3 regions of the Dietzia sp. MNB45 genome follow, and region 2 is predicted to be linked to each of the others. Evidence: predicted binding sites of a transcription regulator. Region 2 holds the regulator's gene; each other region holds the start of a gene.

Region 1 (4,279 bases), 920 kb from region 2:
CCACGCTCGAGCGGGATGGGCGGGCCTCCGAGACCGCGGAGGTCCCGGAGCCGGAGTCACCCATGATCCGCCAGCTTGCGCAGTGGGCCCGGGCCGGTGCGCGGGGCCGCGAGGAGACCAAGTCCAAGATGGCGCTGATGGCGCACTCCTTGAAGCGCGATTATCGGCATCTGGGCGAGGTGCTCTCGGCGTCCGGGCGGCTGCCCGATGCGGATCTGGTGTTCTTCTTCGACCGGCCCGAGCTGGCGCGGATCGTCGGCGCGCCGGGCCCGGTGACCGGCGGACTCGGGAGCCACGGCCCGGACGGCAGCGTGTCGGCCTCCCCGGAGGAGCTGGTCGCGCAGGCTGTCGAGCGTCGGAAGGCGCTGGCGTTCCAGGACGCGCTCGAGTTCCCGGACGTGTCGGTGGGTCGGCCGACTGCGTTGATCGCCCGGCCGCCCCGCGAGGCTGCGGGCGGCGAGATCGTGGGCCGTCCGGCGAGCCGCGGAACGGTGGAAGGCGTGGTGCGGGTGGCCCGGTCGATCGTCGATGCCCGGGAGGTGCAACCCGGTGAGATCCTGGTCGCGCCCGTGACGGACGTGGGCTGGACTCCGTATTTCACGGTGATCGCGGCGCTGGTCACTGATATCGGCAGTTCTGTCTCTCACGGCGCGGTGGTCGCCCGCGAGTACGGCCTGCCATGCGTGGTCAACACCATCGATGCCACCCGAACGCTGCGCACCGGCGACCGCGTACGAGTGGACGGCGACCGCGGCGTGGTGACTCGACTGGAGGGGTGAGGGCCCGGCACCCAGCTACTGCGCCGCAAACTGCGCGGTCAGGTCAGAAGGGTGGTGGGTCGATGAGTTCGTCGAGGCGTTCGTGGAGTAGGGCGCGGATGCCTTTTTCGATGTCGCTGTGGTGGGGTTTGTTGCGGGCCCACCAGCGGCTGGCGCTCTCGGGGGTGGCTTTCTCGGCCGCGCCGGCGCTGGAACCGGCGCCGCCTGTGCTCGTGCCGTTCCCGGTGCCCGTCCCGGTCCCGGGGGCGGGTGGGGCGGGGTCAAAGGTGCGGGCGCGTTCGGCCTTGCGGCGTTCGGTGTTGCGGCGTTCGGTGCGGTGGCGCGCGGCGCGGCGCGACCAGAACGTCGGCTCGGCGTCGGCCTGCTCGTCACCGGTGGGCCCGGGGCTGCGGCGTTGTTGCCGGGTCCACGCCTCGGTTTCGGCGCGCGCCTGTTCACGCCGGTACTCGGCCAGTGGGCCGGAGGGTCGGGTGAGCATGGTGGTGCCGTCCGGGGTGCGCACCAGCAGGGTGCCGTCGGGCTGCAGGTCGTAGATCCAGTCGGAGAAGGTCTTGAACCGGTGATGGCGTCGGCACATCGCGGCGAGGTTGCCCTCGACGGTGTGTCCGCCCCGCTGGGGGTCGGCGTGATCGAACGGCACCACATGATCCAGATCACAGGCCTCGGCCGGGATCGCGCAGCCGGGGTGGCGACAGGTGCCGTCCCGTAGCCGGATCCGGCGCGCGAGTTCGGCGCTGGGCCGGTACTGCAGGGCGGCGCGGGCGTCATCGGCGACGCCGATGCGCGGGTCGATGGGCTCGAAAGTGGCTCCGTCGCTGGTGGCGAGCATGTCCAGCAGGGCCTGCAGGGCGGCCTGGCCGGAGCGGGTGAACTCCACCCGGGCACCGCCAGCGTCGCGGGCGTGGTTGCCGGTGGCGATGACGGTGACCTTCGGCCGCAACGCCACCCCACCGGTCCCGCCGGGGCGGCCGGGGCGGGCCGCGGTGCCGGCCGGGGCGGCGTCGCCGCACACCAGAGACATCAGGGCGTCGGCGCGACGCTCGGCGATCGAGTAATCCTCGACCTCGCCAGAGCCGCCAGAGCCGCCAGAGCCGCCAGCGCCGGCGCCGCCGCCGGGGTCGGCGGTGTCGGCTTGGGTGTTGGCGGCGGCTTGGGCGTCGGCGTACTTGTGGTCTTTCACCCGGTGGTCGAGGGCCTCGGCCAGGACGGCGGCTTCCTCGGTGGCCAGGATCGCCGAGACGCTGGACATGCCGTCGACGCCCTTGTGGAACCGCACCCCGCGGGTGCGGGCCGCTTCCTGACGGCGCAGGCGGATCCCGTTGGCGTCGTAGCGGGCGATGATCGCATCGACGTTGCCGCGGATGGCTTTCTCGCCCATGCGCACCCCGCCCTCGATCGCGGCGAGATACTCCTCGACGACCTGCCGCTGCACCGCCTCGAGCACATCGACGTGGACGGTGGCCATCTGCGAGGCCAGGATCTTCGCGGCCTGCAGATCCAGCCGCCCCTGCGCCATCGCGGACAGGATCGCCGGATACCGCAGGTGCAGATCGAGGGCGAAGGTGATCATCCGTTCGGCCCGGCCCGTCGAGATCGCCATCGCCGACACCACGTACCCGGCCGCGACATCGATCGGATCGAGTACCGCATGACCGGGCCGGCACTCACCCGCGCCCGCCCCGGACTCCTCCCGGCGCTGGCATTCGACAAACAACTCGTAACAGGCCACGAACCGGCGTGCCGCCGCACGATTCTCGCCCATCCACCCCTCACGCGCCGCCGCCCGCAACCCCGACAACGAAGAGGGCGCCGCGGAACCGGCGCCGCCACCAAACGAGGGCGAGCCACCGGACGGGGATGGGGACGGGCCACCGGCCGCGGCGTCTTCGTTCCCGCCCATGTGCCCCACCCCCTGCCCGTGCGCCGCCTACCCGGTATCGAATCTGTGTTCTACAATTCGCACGCACATTCCAGTACGCAAGGGTTGAATCAGGACATTTCGCCACCCGAGGCCCAGCCCTCTTGACTGGCGCAGAAGCCCTCAACCAGCAAGGTGGACTCGTCGCAACAGGCGCCCTCCACGCCGCAAGATCCCCCCGAAGCATCGACCACAACAGGCTTTCGACCCGGGACGATGCCAGCGAGACGATCTTTCGTTGCCGCCGCCCCTGGCGCCGCTCGCGGGAGGCTGCTAGAGGTGGAGGCACACGCCCCTGCGCCAGGAGGAGGACGAGATGATCGCCGAGGACCGTATCGACCCGGACGAGTACACCCCGGGCCCGGATTCAGTCACCGCACCCGAGGAGTACGAGCCCGAGGTGACCGTCGAGGACCCCTTCCGCGAGGCAAATCCGGCCGACGTTGCCGAGCAGGCCATCGAGCTCCCCGCCGACGACGGCGACGGCGAAGCGGTGGGTGACGACGACGAGGTCGCCTGACCCTGCGCTCCGCGCCTGAGCCGGGCGCGGAGCGTGCCGAACCGGCAAGGGGTGCAGCCAGGGTGACGAATCCGCCGTTGCGCCGCCCTGCCGGTGCCGCTAACCTTGCAGCACCAGAAGGGGAGTATCCCTCACACGCGTCGTCGTCATTCCGGCCCTCGGGCCCGGCGGCGCGGGCCGACCAGGCCGGGAGAGACCTTCGATCACCCACTGATCGAAAGGTCCCCGATAATGCACACCCCTCTCTGGCTCTGGCTCGCGGTCATCGCCTTCATCGTCGTGATGCTGGCCATCGACCTCGTCGCCCACCGCAAAGCACATGTCATCGGCGTCAGGGAAGCCGCGGTGTGGTCTGCCGTCTGGATCGCCCTCGGCGTCGGCTTCGGCGCGATCGTCTGGGCGGTCTGGGGCGCGGACTTAGGCCAGCAGTACTTCGCCGGGTATCTCATAGAGAAGTCCCTGGCAGTGGACAATGTCTTCGTCTGGGCGATCATCTTCGCCCACTTCGCGGTGCCCGCCCAGTTCCAGCACCGGGTCCTGTTCCTCGGCGTCCTGGGCGCGCTGGTATTCCGCGGCATCTTCATCGCGGGCGGCGCGCTGCTCATCCAGAACTTCTCCTGGATCCTGTACATTTTCGCCGCATTCCTGCTGTACACGGGCTTTCGCATGATCCGCCAGCGCGACGAGCACCTCAACCCGGACCAGTCCCGCATTCTCGCGGCCTTCCGCCGGCTGGTGCCCATGACGGACACGTTCCACGGTCAGCGGCTGCTGGTCCGTAAGGGCGGGCTGATCATGGCCACTCCCCTGTTGGCTGTGCTGGTACTGGTCGAGACGACCGATGTGGTCTTCGCCGTCGACTCCATTCCCGCCATCTTCGCGGTCACCGACGAGGTGTTCCTGGTTTTCACGGCCAACGCGTTCGCGATCCTGGGCCTGCGCGCGATGTACTTCCTGCTGGCGGATCTGGTCCACCGGTTCGTCTACCTCAAGATCGGGCTGGCACTGGTGCTGATGTGGGTCGGCGCGAAGATGCTGCTCAAGATCGACGTCTTCTACATT
Region 2 (4,279 bases):
GAACCGGAATCGTCGCGACCGCGGTCGCCGCGCTGGCCGACTCGGGGGAGGCGACGGGCGACGTCGTCGTGGTGGTCCCCGGCGGCGAGGTGGAGGTCTCACTCACCGAGGCCGGGTCCTCGCTCACCGGGCCGTCCACACTCGTCGCCCGCGGTCATTACCACCGTGGTCGGTAGCACACCGTCTCGCACGGGACACCGGGGGCCCGGTGTGAGAAGATGAACCCGAATGACTACTGATCACACGGCCGCTGACCGGCCGACACGCGACCTCGATCCGTCCATCGGTGATTTCCAGCTCGAGGAGAGATCCTCGATGCGCCGGGTGGCGGGGCTCTCCACCGAACTCCAGGACGTCAACGACGCCGAGTACCGCCAGCTCCGACTCGAACGGGTCGTGCTCGTCGGTGTCTGGACCGAAGGGTCCGCCGCGCAGGCGGACGCCGCGATGGCCGAGCTCGCCCAGCTCGCCGAGACCGCGGGATCGGAGGTGTGCGACGCGCTCATCCAGCGGCGTGACAAGCCCGATGCCGCCACCTACATCGGGTCGGGCAAGGTCAGCGTCCTCAAGGACGTGATCGCCGCGACCGGCGCGGACACCGTCATCTGCGACGGCGAACTCACCCCTGGACAGTTGCTCGCGCTGGAGAAGGCGGTCAACGTGAAGGTCATCGACCGTACCGCGCTGATCCTCGACATCTTCGCACAGCACGCCACCAGCCGTGAGGGCAAGGCCCAGGTGACCCTCGCCCAGATGGAGTACATGCTCCCCCGTCTGCGTGGGTGGGGCGAGTCGCTGTCCCGCCAGGCGGGCGGTCGTGCCGGGAGCAACGGCGGCGTCGGTCTTCGTGGCCCCGGTGAGACCAAGATCGAAACCGACCGGCGTCGGATCCGCGAGCGGATGGCCCGTCTGCGCCGGGACATCAAGGGGATGAAGCAGGCCCGGGACACCAAACGGCACCGACGGCGTACCACTCCGGTGCCGTCCATCGCCATCGCCGGCTACACGAACGCCGGGAAGTCGAGCCTGCTCAACAGGATCACCGGAGCCGGCGTCCTGGTTCAGAACGCCCTGTTCGCCACACTCGACCCGACGACGCGCAAGGCCGAGTTGCCTGACGGCAGAGCAGTCGTCTTCACGGACACCGTGGGATTCGTCCGACACCTGCCGACCCAGTTGGTCGAGGCGTTCAGGTCCACACTGGAAGAGGTCGTCGACTCCGAGTTGCTCCTCCACGTCGTGGATGGTTCGGACGCCTTCCCGCTCCGCCAGATCGAGGCGGTGCGCAAGGTGATCAACGAGGTGGTCGAGGAGCAGAACGCGGAGCGGCCTCGGGAACTCCTGGTGATCAACAAGATCGACGCCGCGGATCCCGTGGTCCTCACCGAGTTGCACCACGCGCTGCCCGACGCCGTGTTCGTCTCGGCGGTCACCGGGCAGGGTGTCGACGAACTCCTCGAGCGAATCACGCAGATCGTCGCCTCCGGGGACACCGAGGTGACCCTGTCCGTCCCGTACTCCCGCGGGGACGTGGTGTCGCGGGTCCACGCCGAGGGCGCGGTGGTCGAGGAGGAACACACCCAGGACGGAACCCGGCTGGTGGTCCGCCTGCCCGCGTCCGTGGCCGGCGAACTGGACGAGTTCGCCGCCCGCGGTCCACATGACGGCGCCGCCTGACCCCTTCGGGGACGGGCGGCGCGTCGTTCGAACCGGGACTTAGAGTTTCCGGAACACTGTCACGACCTTGCCGAGGATCGTCGCGTGCTCGCCCGGAATCGGGCTGAACGACGGATTGTGGGGCAGCAACCAGACTCCGCTCGAGTCGTTCCGGAAAGTCTTGACCGTCGCCTCCCCGTCGATCATGGCGGCGACGATCTCCCCGTTGTCCGCGACGTTCTGCCGCCTGACCACCACGTAGTCGCCATCGCAGATGGCGGCGTCGATCATCGACTCGCCCACGACCTTGAGCATGAACAGATCACCTGATCCGACGAGGTCCGACGGCAGGGGGAAGATCTCCTCGACGGCTTGCTCCGCGAGGATGGGCCCGCCCGCCGCGATCCGGCCGAGCACGGGGACGTAAACGGGTTCGACCGCGCCGCCCGGACGCTGGGGCTCCGGAGCAGGTGACCGACGGCCCCGTGACTTCTGCCCCGGGACACCGTGGACGTCGACCGCCCGCGGCTTGTGCGGATCCCGCGTCAGGAAGCCCTTCTTCTCCAGCGTGCGGAGTTGATGCGCCACCGACGACGTGGACTGCAAGCCGACCGCGTCCCCGATCTCGCGGATGCTCGGCGGATAACCACGCTCCTTGACGGTGTCGTGAATGTGGAGCAGAACGCTCTTCTGTCGGTCCGTCAGTGACTCGAAATCGGGCTTCGGCATCTCGTGTGGTCCCTTCGGCGAATGGATGTTCGACGTTGTGATCTGTCTACACCCTAGTGCCAAGGACTGCGGCGCGCCACACAGGTGTTCGAAGAAATTCCTCGGTGGATCGTGACTGTGTCGGAGTCGCGTGATACAACTCTAGGGGAGTTCGGATTCGAACAGATGTACTGAGAAACACATACAGGTGTGCGAATCCACATCGCACACCGTATCGAGTAGGGAGCCACCATGACCGTTGTCGCGCTTGAGTCCCACACACGTCCGGCCGCGCGGTGGACCGAGGTCTGCCCCGACGACCATCGTGGACGGGTCGCGCACCTCGACCGGCCCGGTGACGCGTCAGTGCGGTCCACCCGTGCGCCGCGACGCACCCTGGCCCGACCGGAGGGCAGTCGGCCCGCCGTCACGTCCTCGCGTGCGGAGAATCTCGTCCGGCCGCGGGTGGCCGCCCGTCCGGCCGCCGTCACGTCGGTCGCCCCGGGTCGCCGTGTGCTCGTGCGCCCGGTCTCCACGGACCGCGTGCGGGCGTGCCACGTCGAGGCACCGCTGTCCACCGGGGTCGTCGACGACGTGCCGGCCTGGGCACTACTGGCGTGCGGGATCGCATTCGGCGTGATCATGCTTCTCGCAGTGGCCTTCCTCGGTGGACCCGCCTACGCGTGACCGGGCAGCGGGCCTCCTAGAATGGACCGTGGGCGGTGGTCTACCGCCCCCGCGTTCCGTCAGGCACGATCCGGGACGCGTGAACTCCGGTCGACGAAGGGCCCCACGGGAATGTACTGCCCGACATGCCACCACGAGGACTCCCGGGTAATCGACTCACGATCCGTCGACGAGGGTCAGGCGATCCGGCGTCGACGGGAGTGCCCCCGGTGCGGACACCGGTTCACGACGCTCGAGACACCTCTGCTGACGGTTCTCAAGCGTAACGGGGTGACCGAGGCGTTCAGTCGGGACAAGGTCGTCCGAGGTGTCCGCCGCGCGTGCCAGGGACGATCGGTTGACGAGGACGCTCTGCGTCGCCTCGCCCAACAGGTCGAGGACGCTGTGCGATCCGGCGGTGCGTCCGAGGTTCCCGCCCACGAGATCGGGCTCGCCATCCTGGGCCCTCTGCAGGATCTGGACGAGGTCGCTTACCTGCGGTTCGCGTCCGTGTACAAGCAGTTCAGCTCGGCCGACGACTTCGAACGCGAGATCATCGCCCTCCGGGAGCGCCGCACGAGCCGCTGACCACTCGGCGTCATCGGGACGACCGCGGGGCGAGCGCAGACGCCACCGCCTTGTCGATCCGCTCTGCCGATACCGGCCGTGCGGTACCCAGTGACTGCGCGAACAACCCCACCCGGTACTCGGCGAGCATCCACCGCAGGTCCCGGCACACCCGTGCGCCACCCGGCCGCCGTCGCAGCGCGGCGCACGCCTCCTCGACGATCGACTCGGAGCGGTTCAGCTTCGCCGTGAGTTTGCCGTGCCGCGCGGGTGACTTCTCCGCGAGGTCCAACCGGAGGCCGACCGCCCGCACATGTCGCTCCAGATGTGGAAGCACATCCGAGGGATGGCGGGCGAGGAATCCGCGCCCGACGAGGAAGTCCAGTGAAGGACGGACCTCGTCGGCGACATCTGCCGGCGCCTCCGCCAGACGGCCCGACACGGACTGGGCGGCCATCAGCGCGGGAACCGCCGACGAGATCGCGGACGCCACCGCACCGGGGACCTCCGCCCGCGCAGTGGCCTGGAGTTCGTGGAACTCCGCGACCGTGAGAACCGGTGCGCCCTTTCGCCGGGCGATGATCCGCCCACTCGCAGCGAGCGATGCGTCCGACACCAGGGATTCCATCCCGCCGTGCGGGTACTGGGTGAGCGCGAGTCGCTGCTGGACCGGACGGCCGCG
Region 3 (4,279 bases), 700 kb from region 2:
GGCTCCCCGGTTCGCGACCCGCGGGATGAACGTGTCGGCCAGCCACTCCTCGTCGAGCCCGGAGGTGACCGGCTCGCCCCGTCGCGTCAGGTACGACACGTCGGGGAACTGGGTGGCCGAGTGGTTGCCCCAGACCACCACCCCGTCCAGGTCGGCGACCGGCGCTCCCAGCCGGGTGGCGAGCTGGCTGAGCGCGCGGTTGTGGTCGAGCCGCATCAGGGCGGTGAAGCGACCGGCGGGGACGTCGGGCGCGTGTCGGTGGGCGATGTAGGCGTTGGTGTTGGCGGGGTTGCCGACCACCACCACCCGCACGTCGTCAGCGGCGTGGGCGTTGATGGCGCGGCCCTGTTCCCGGAAGATCGCCCCGTTGGCGGTGAGCAGGTCGGCGCGCTCCATCCCCTTGCCGCGCGGCCTGGCGCCCACCAGGAATGCCGCGTTGGCGCCGTCGAACGCGGTGTCCACGTCGTCGGTGATCTCGATCGACTCGACCAGCGGGAGCGCGCAGTCCTCGATCTCCATCGCGACGCCCTCCGCCGCGACCACGGCCGACGGGATGTCGAGCAGACGCAGGCGGACCGGGGTCCCGGGCCCGAACACCAGCCCGGAGGCGAGACGGAACAGCAACGAGTAGGCGATCTTTCCGGCGGCGCCGGTGACGGTCACGGTGGCCGGGGTGGCGGTGACCGGGGTGGAGGTGCTCATGCGGGGCGGACCTTCCGGAGACGACGACGGGGTCGGTTCCCACAGTAGTGAGAATCCGACCCCGCCTCCCGCCTCCGCGGGCGGTGTACACCTGACGTCCACCCGCGCGTCGGCTCGGGGTGGATCGACTCAGGCGTGGATCTCGGCGCCCGTCTTCCGGCGGACCTCGTCGATCGTCACGTCCGGCGCCAGTTCGACGAGCCGGAAGCCCTCCGGCGCGATGTCGAGGACGCACAGGTCGGTGACGACCCGCTGGACGCAGCCCTTGCCCGTGTACGGGAGCGTGTTCTCCTGCATGAGCTTGAGGTCGCCCTTGCGGGTGACGTGGTCCATCATCACGATCACGCGGTCGGCGCCGTGGACGAGGTCCATCGCACCGCCCATGCCCTTGACCATGGCGCCGGGGACCATCCAGTTGGACAGGTCGCCGGACTGCGAGACCTGCATAGCGCCGAGGACTGCGACGTCGACGTGACCGCCGCGGATCATGGCGAAGGACTCCGACGACGAGAAGAACGCCGCCCCCTCCTCGGCGGTGATGGTCTCCTTGCCGGCGTTGATCATCTCGGGGTCGAGCTCGTCGTCCGTCGGGTACGGCCCGACGCCGAGGATGCCGTTCTCCGAGTGGAGGGTCACCTGCACACCCTCGGGAAGACAACCGGGGATGAGGGTGGGCATACCGATACCGAGGTTGACGTATTGGCCGTCGGTGAAATCCGCGGCGATGCGGGCCGCCATCTGCTCGTGGGTCCAGCTCATGGCTCAGGCCTCCCTGGTGGTGCGGATCTCGACGCCGGTCTCCTGGCGGCCGACCTCGACGATCCGTTGGACGAAGATGCCGGGGATGTGGACGTTGGCCGGGTCGATCCCGCCCGGCTCGACGACCTCCTCGGCCTGCACGATCGTGATCCGACCGGCCATGGCCACGTCCGGGTTGAAGTTGCGGGCCGTCCCACGGAACTGCAGGTTGCCCATGGTGTCGGCCCTGTGGGCGTGGACCAGGGCGAAGTCGGTGACGATCCCGCGCTCGAGGACGTACTGTTCGCCGTCGAAGACCCGGACCTCCTTGGGCTCGGACGCCTTGGCGACGCCCCCCTCGCCGTCGTAACGCAGTGGCAGGCCCCCGTCGGCGACCATCGTGCCGACGCCGGCCGGGGTGTAGAAGGCGGGGATGCCGGCGCCTCCGGCCCGCATGCGCTCGGCGAGCGTGCCCTGCGGCGTGAGCTCCACCTCGAGCTCGCCGGAGAGGTACTGGCGGGCGAACTCCTTGTTGGCGCCGACATACGAGGCCGTGGTCCGGGTGATCCGGTGCGATTCCAGAAGTTTGCCCAGGCCGAAACCGTCGGTCCCGCAGTTGTTGCTCACCGTGCTCAGGTCGGTGGCGCCCTGCTCGAGGAGCGCGTCGATGAGGACGGCGGGGATGCCGACCAGACCGAACCCGCCCACGGCCAGGGAGGCACCGTCGGGGATGTCCGCGACCGCGTCCGCGGCCGACGAGAAGATCTTGTTGGTCATGTCACGAACCCTATCCGGTGTTCGCATCTTGTACAAGTGTTCGCTCCTCGTACGATATGCGGGTATCGTGGGTCAGGTACCGACGTGGAGCGCCTGCGCCCGAGCGCACCACACACCACGCAACGCACCGCCCGCGACCAGACGCACGAGAGGACCGACACCATGCCCGCCACCCTGTCCCACGAGGTCAGCGGACCCCGGTCCGCCGACACCCCCGTCCTCGTCCTCCTCGGATCACTCGGGTCCGACCGTTCGATGTGGGACGCGCAGGCCCGGGACCTGTCCCGCGACCACACCGTGGTCGCGGTGGACCACCGGGGCCACGGCACGTCCGAGGTCGTCCCCGGCCCCTGCACGATCGCCGACCTGGCCGCCGACGTTCTGGCCCTGCTCGACTCGATCGACGTGGACCGGTTCCACGTGGCCGGACTCTCGCTCGGTGGCGCGGTGGCCCAGTGGCTCGCCGTCCACGAACCCACCCGCGTGCTCTCCACCGCCCTCCTGTGCACCGCCGCGAAGTTCGGTGAACCGTCCGGCTGGGCCGATCGCGCCACCGCGGTCCGCGAGGGCGGGACGGCCGCGGTCGCCGACGCCGTCGTCGCACGGTGGATCACCGCCGCGCGGGCCGAGGCCGAGCCCGAGCTGGTCGCCGGGCTCCGCGAGATGGTCCTGGGCACCCCGGCCGAGGGATACGCCTCCTGCTGCGACGCGCTGGCCGGCTGGGACAACCGCGCCGAGCTGGGTCGGATCTCCTGCCCCACCCTCGTGCTCGCGGGGGACGAGGACCCCTCCACTCCCCCGGAGGTACTGCGCGAGATCGCCGACGGGGTGCCCGGAGCGGACTTCGTCGTCGTCTCCCCGGCGGCCCACGTGCCCACCGTCGAGATCCCTGACCGCATCACCGACGTGCTCCGCCGACACCTCGACGCCGCACGAAACACGGGCGCGGCGTGACCCGCCCCGACGTGGTGTCGACCCCGGCCGGGTCCGTGGACGACGGCGGCGACCGCCCGGCCTCCCCCGACTTCGTCCAGTCGCTCGCGCGCGGCCTGGCGGTCATCCGGGCATTCGACGCCCGCCAGCCACGCCAGACCCTCAGTGACGTCGCGCGCAACACCGGACTGACCCGGGCGACCGCCCGCCGCTTCCTCCACACCCTCGTCGAACTGGGCTACGTGGACACGGCCGACTCGGTCTTCTGGCTCACCCCCCGGGTCCTCGACCTTGGGTACAGCTACCTGTCGGCGCTCCCGCTGACCGATCTCGCCCAACCGCACCTGGAGAAGCTCAGCTCGCGACTCGGCGAATCCTCGTCCGTGGCGGTGCTCGACGGCCCCGACATCGTCTACGTGGGGCGCGTCCAGGTGCGTCGCATCATGACCATCGGCATCACCATCGGAACCCGGTTCCCCGCCTACGCCACGTCGATGGGGCGGGTCCTGCTCGCCTCGCTCCCCGCCGAGGACCTCGACGCCTACCTCGCCGCGACGGACCTGCGGGCGCTCACCCCCCACGGCCTCGCCGACGAGTCAGCGCTCCGCGCGGAGCTGGCGCGGGTGGCCGAGCGCGGGTGGTGCGTCGTCGACCAGGAACTCGAGCCCGGCCTGCGCTCGGTGGCCGCACCGGTCCACGACCGCCACGGCGCGGTCAGCGCGGCCCTCAACGTCTCCACCCACGCCGCCCGCTACTCCCCCGACCAGCTCACAGGCGAGGTCATCCCCGAACTGCTGGCCACCGCCCGCGCACTGTCGGCCGACCTCGCCATCGTCAACCGCTGAACCCGAACTGAGGAAAATCCATGCGTGACGTCGTCATCTGCCAACCCCTGCGCACCCCCGTGGGACGCTTTGGCGGGGTGTTCCGCGACCTGGACGCGAACACCCTGGCCACCTGCCTGCTCACCGCCCTCGTCGAGCGCACCGGACTGACCGGAGCCGACGTCGACGACGTGGTGCTGGGACAGGGCTCCCCGAACGGCGAGGGACCCGCCATCGGCCGCATCGCCGCACTCGACTCCCCCCTGGGGATCGACGTGCCGGGCCTGCAACTCGACCGGCGTTGC

The links. Region 2 encodes LexA, which represses DNA repair genes until DNA is damaged. Its sites were predicted from a motif close to CGAACANNTGTTCG; they were not measured.
Region 1: the regulator LexA is predicted to act here: its motif matches at 2,718-2,731, upstream of AB5G72_RS13680 (DUF222 domain-containing protein).
Region 3: the regulator LexA is predicted to act here: its motif matches at 2,228-2,241, upstream of AB5G72_RS05990 (CoA transferase subunit A).

Annotation. Positions count from the first base shown of each region.
Region 1 is NZ_CP163397.1:2,845,451-2,849,729, forward strand. It holds gene AB5G72_RS13675 (PEP/pyruvate-binding domain-containing protein) at 1-779, shown strand, start outside; gene AB5G72_RS13680 (DUF222 domain-containing protein) at 823-2,541, opposite strand; gene AB5G72_RS13685 (hypothetical protein) at 3,014-3,217, shown strand; gene AB5G72_RS13690 (TerC family protein) at 3,449-4,279, shown strand, end outside.
Region 2 is NZ_CP163397.1:1,923,091-1,927,369, reverse strand. It holds gene dapF (diaminopimelate epimerase) at 1-176, shown strand, start outside; gene hflX (GTPase HflX) at 229-1,677, shown strand; gene lexA (transcriptional repressor LexA) at 1,717-2,427, opposite strand; gene AB5G72_RS09235 (hypothetical protein) at 2,617-3,051, shown strand; gene nrdR (transcriptional regulator NrdR) at 3,163-3,618, shown strand; gene hrpA (ATP-dependent RNA helicase HrpA) at 3,629-4,279, opposite strand, start outside.
Region 3 is NZ_CP163397.1:1,219,677-1,223,955, reverse strand. It holds gene AB5G72_RS06000 (malate dehydrogenase) at 1-702, opposite strand, end outside; gene AB5G72_RS05995 (3-oxoacid CoA-transferase subunit B) at 832-1,461, opposite strand; gene AB5G72_RS05990 (CoA transferase subunit A) at 1,465-2,217, opposite strand; gene pcaD (3-oxoadipate enol-lactonase) at 2,380-3,171, shown strand; gene AB5G72_RS05980 (IclR family transcriptional regulator) at 3,207-3,995, shown strand; gene AB5G72_RS05975 (acetyl-CoA C-acetyltransferase) at 4,016-4,279, shown strand, end outside.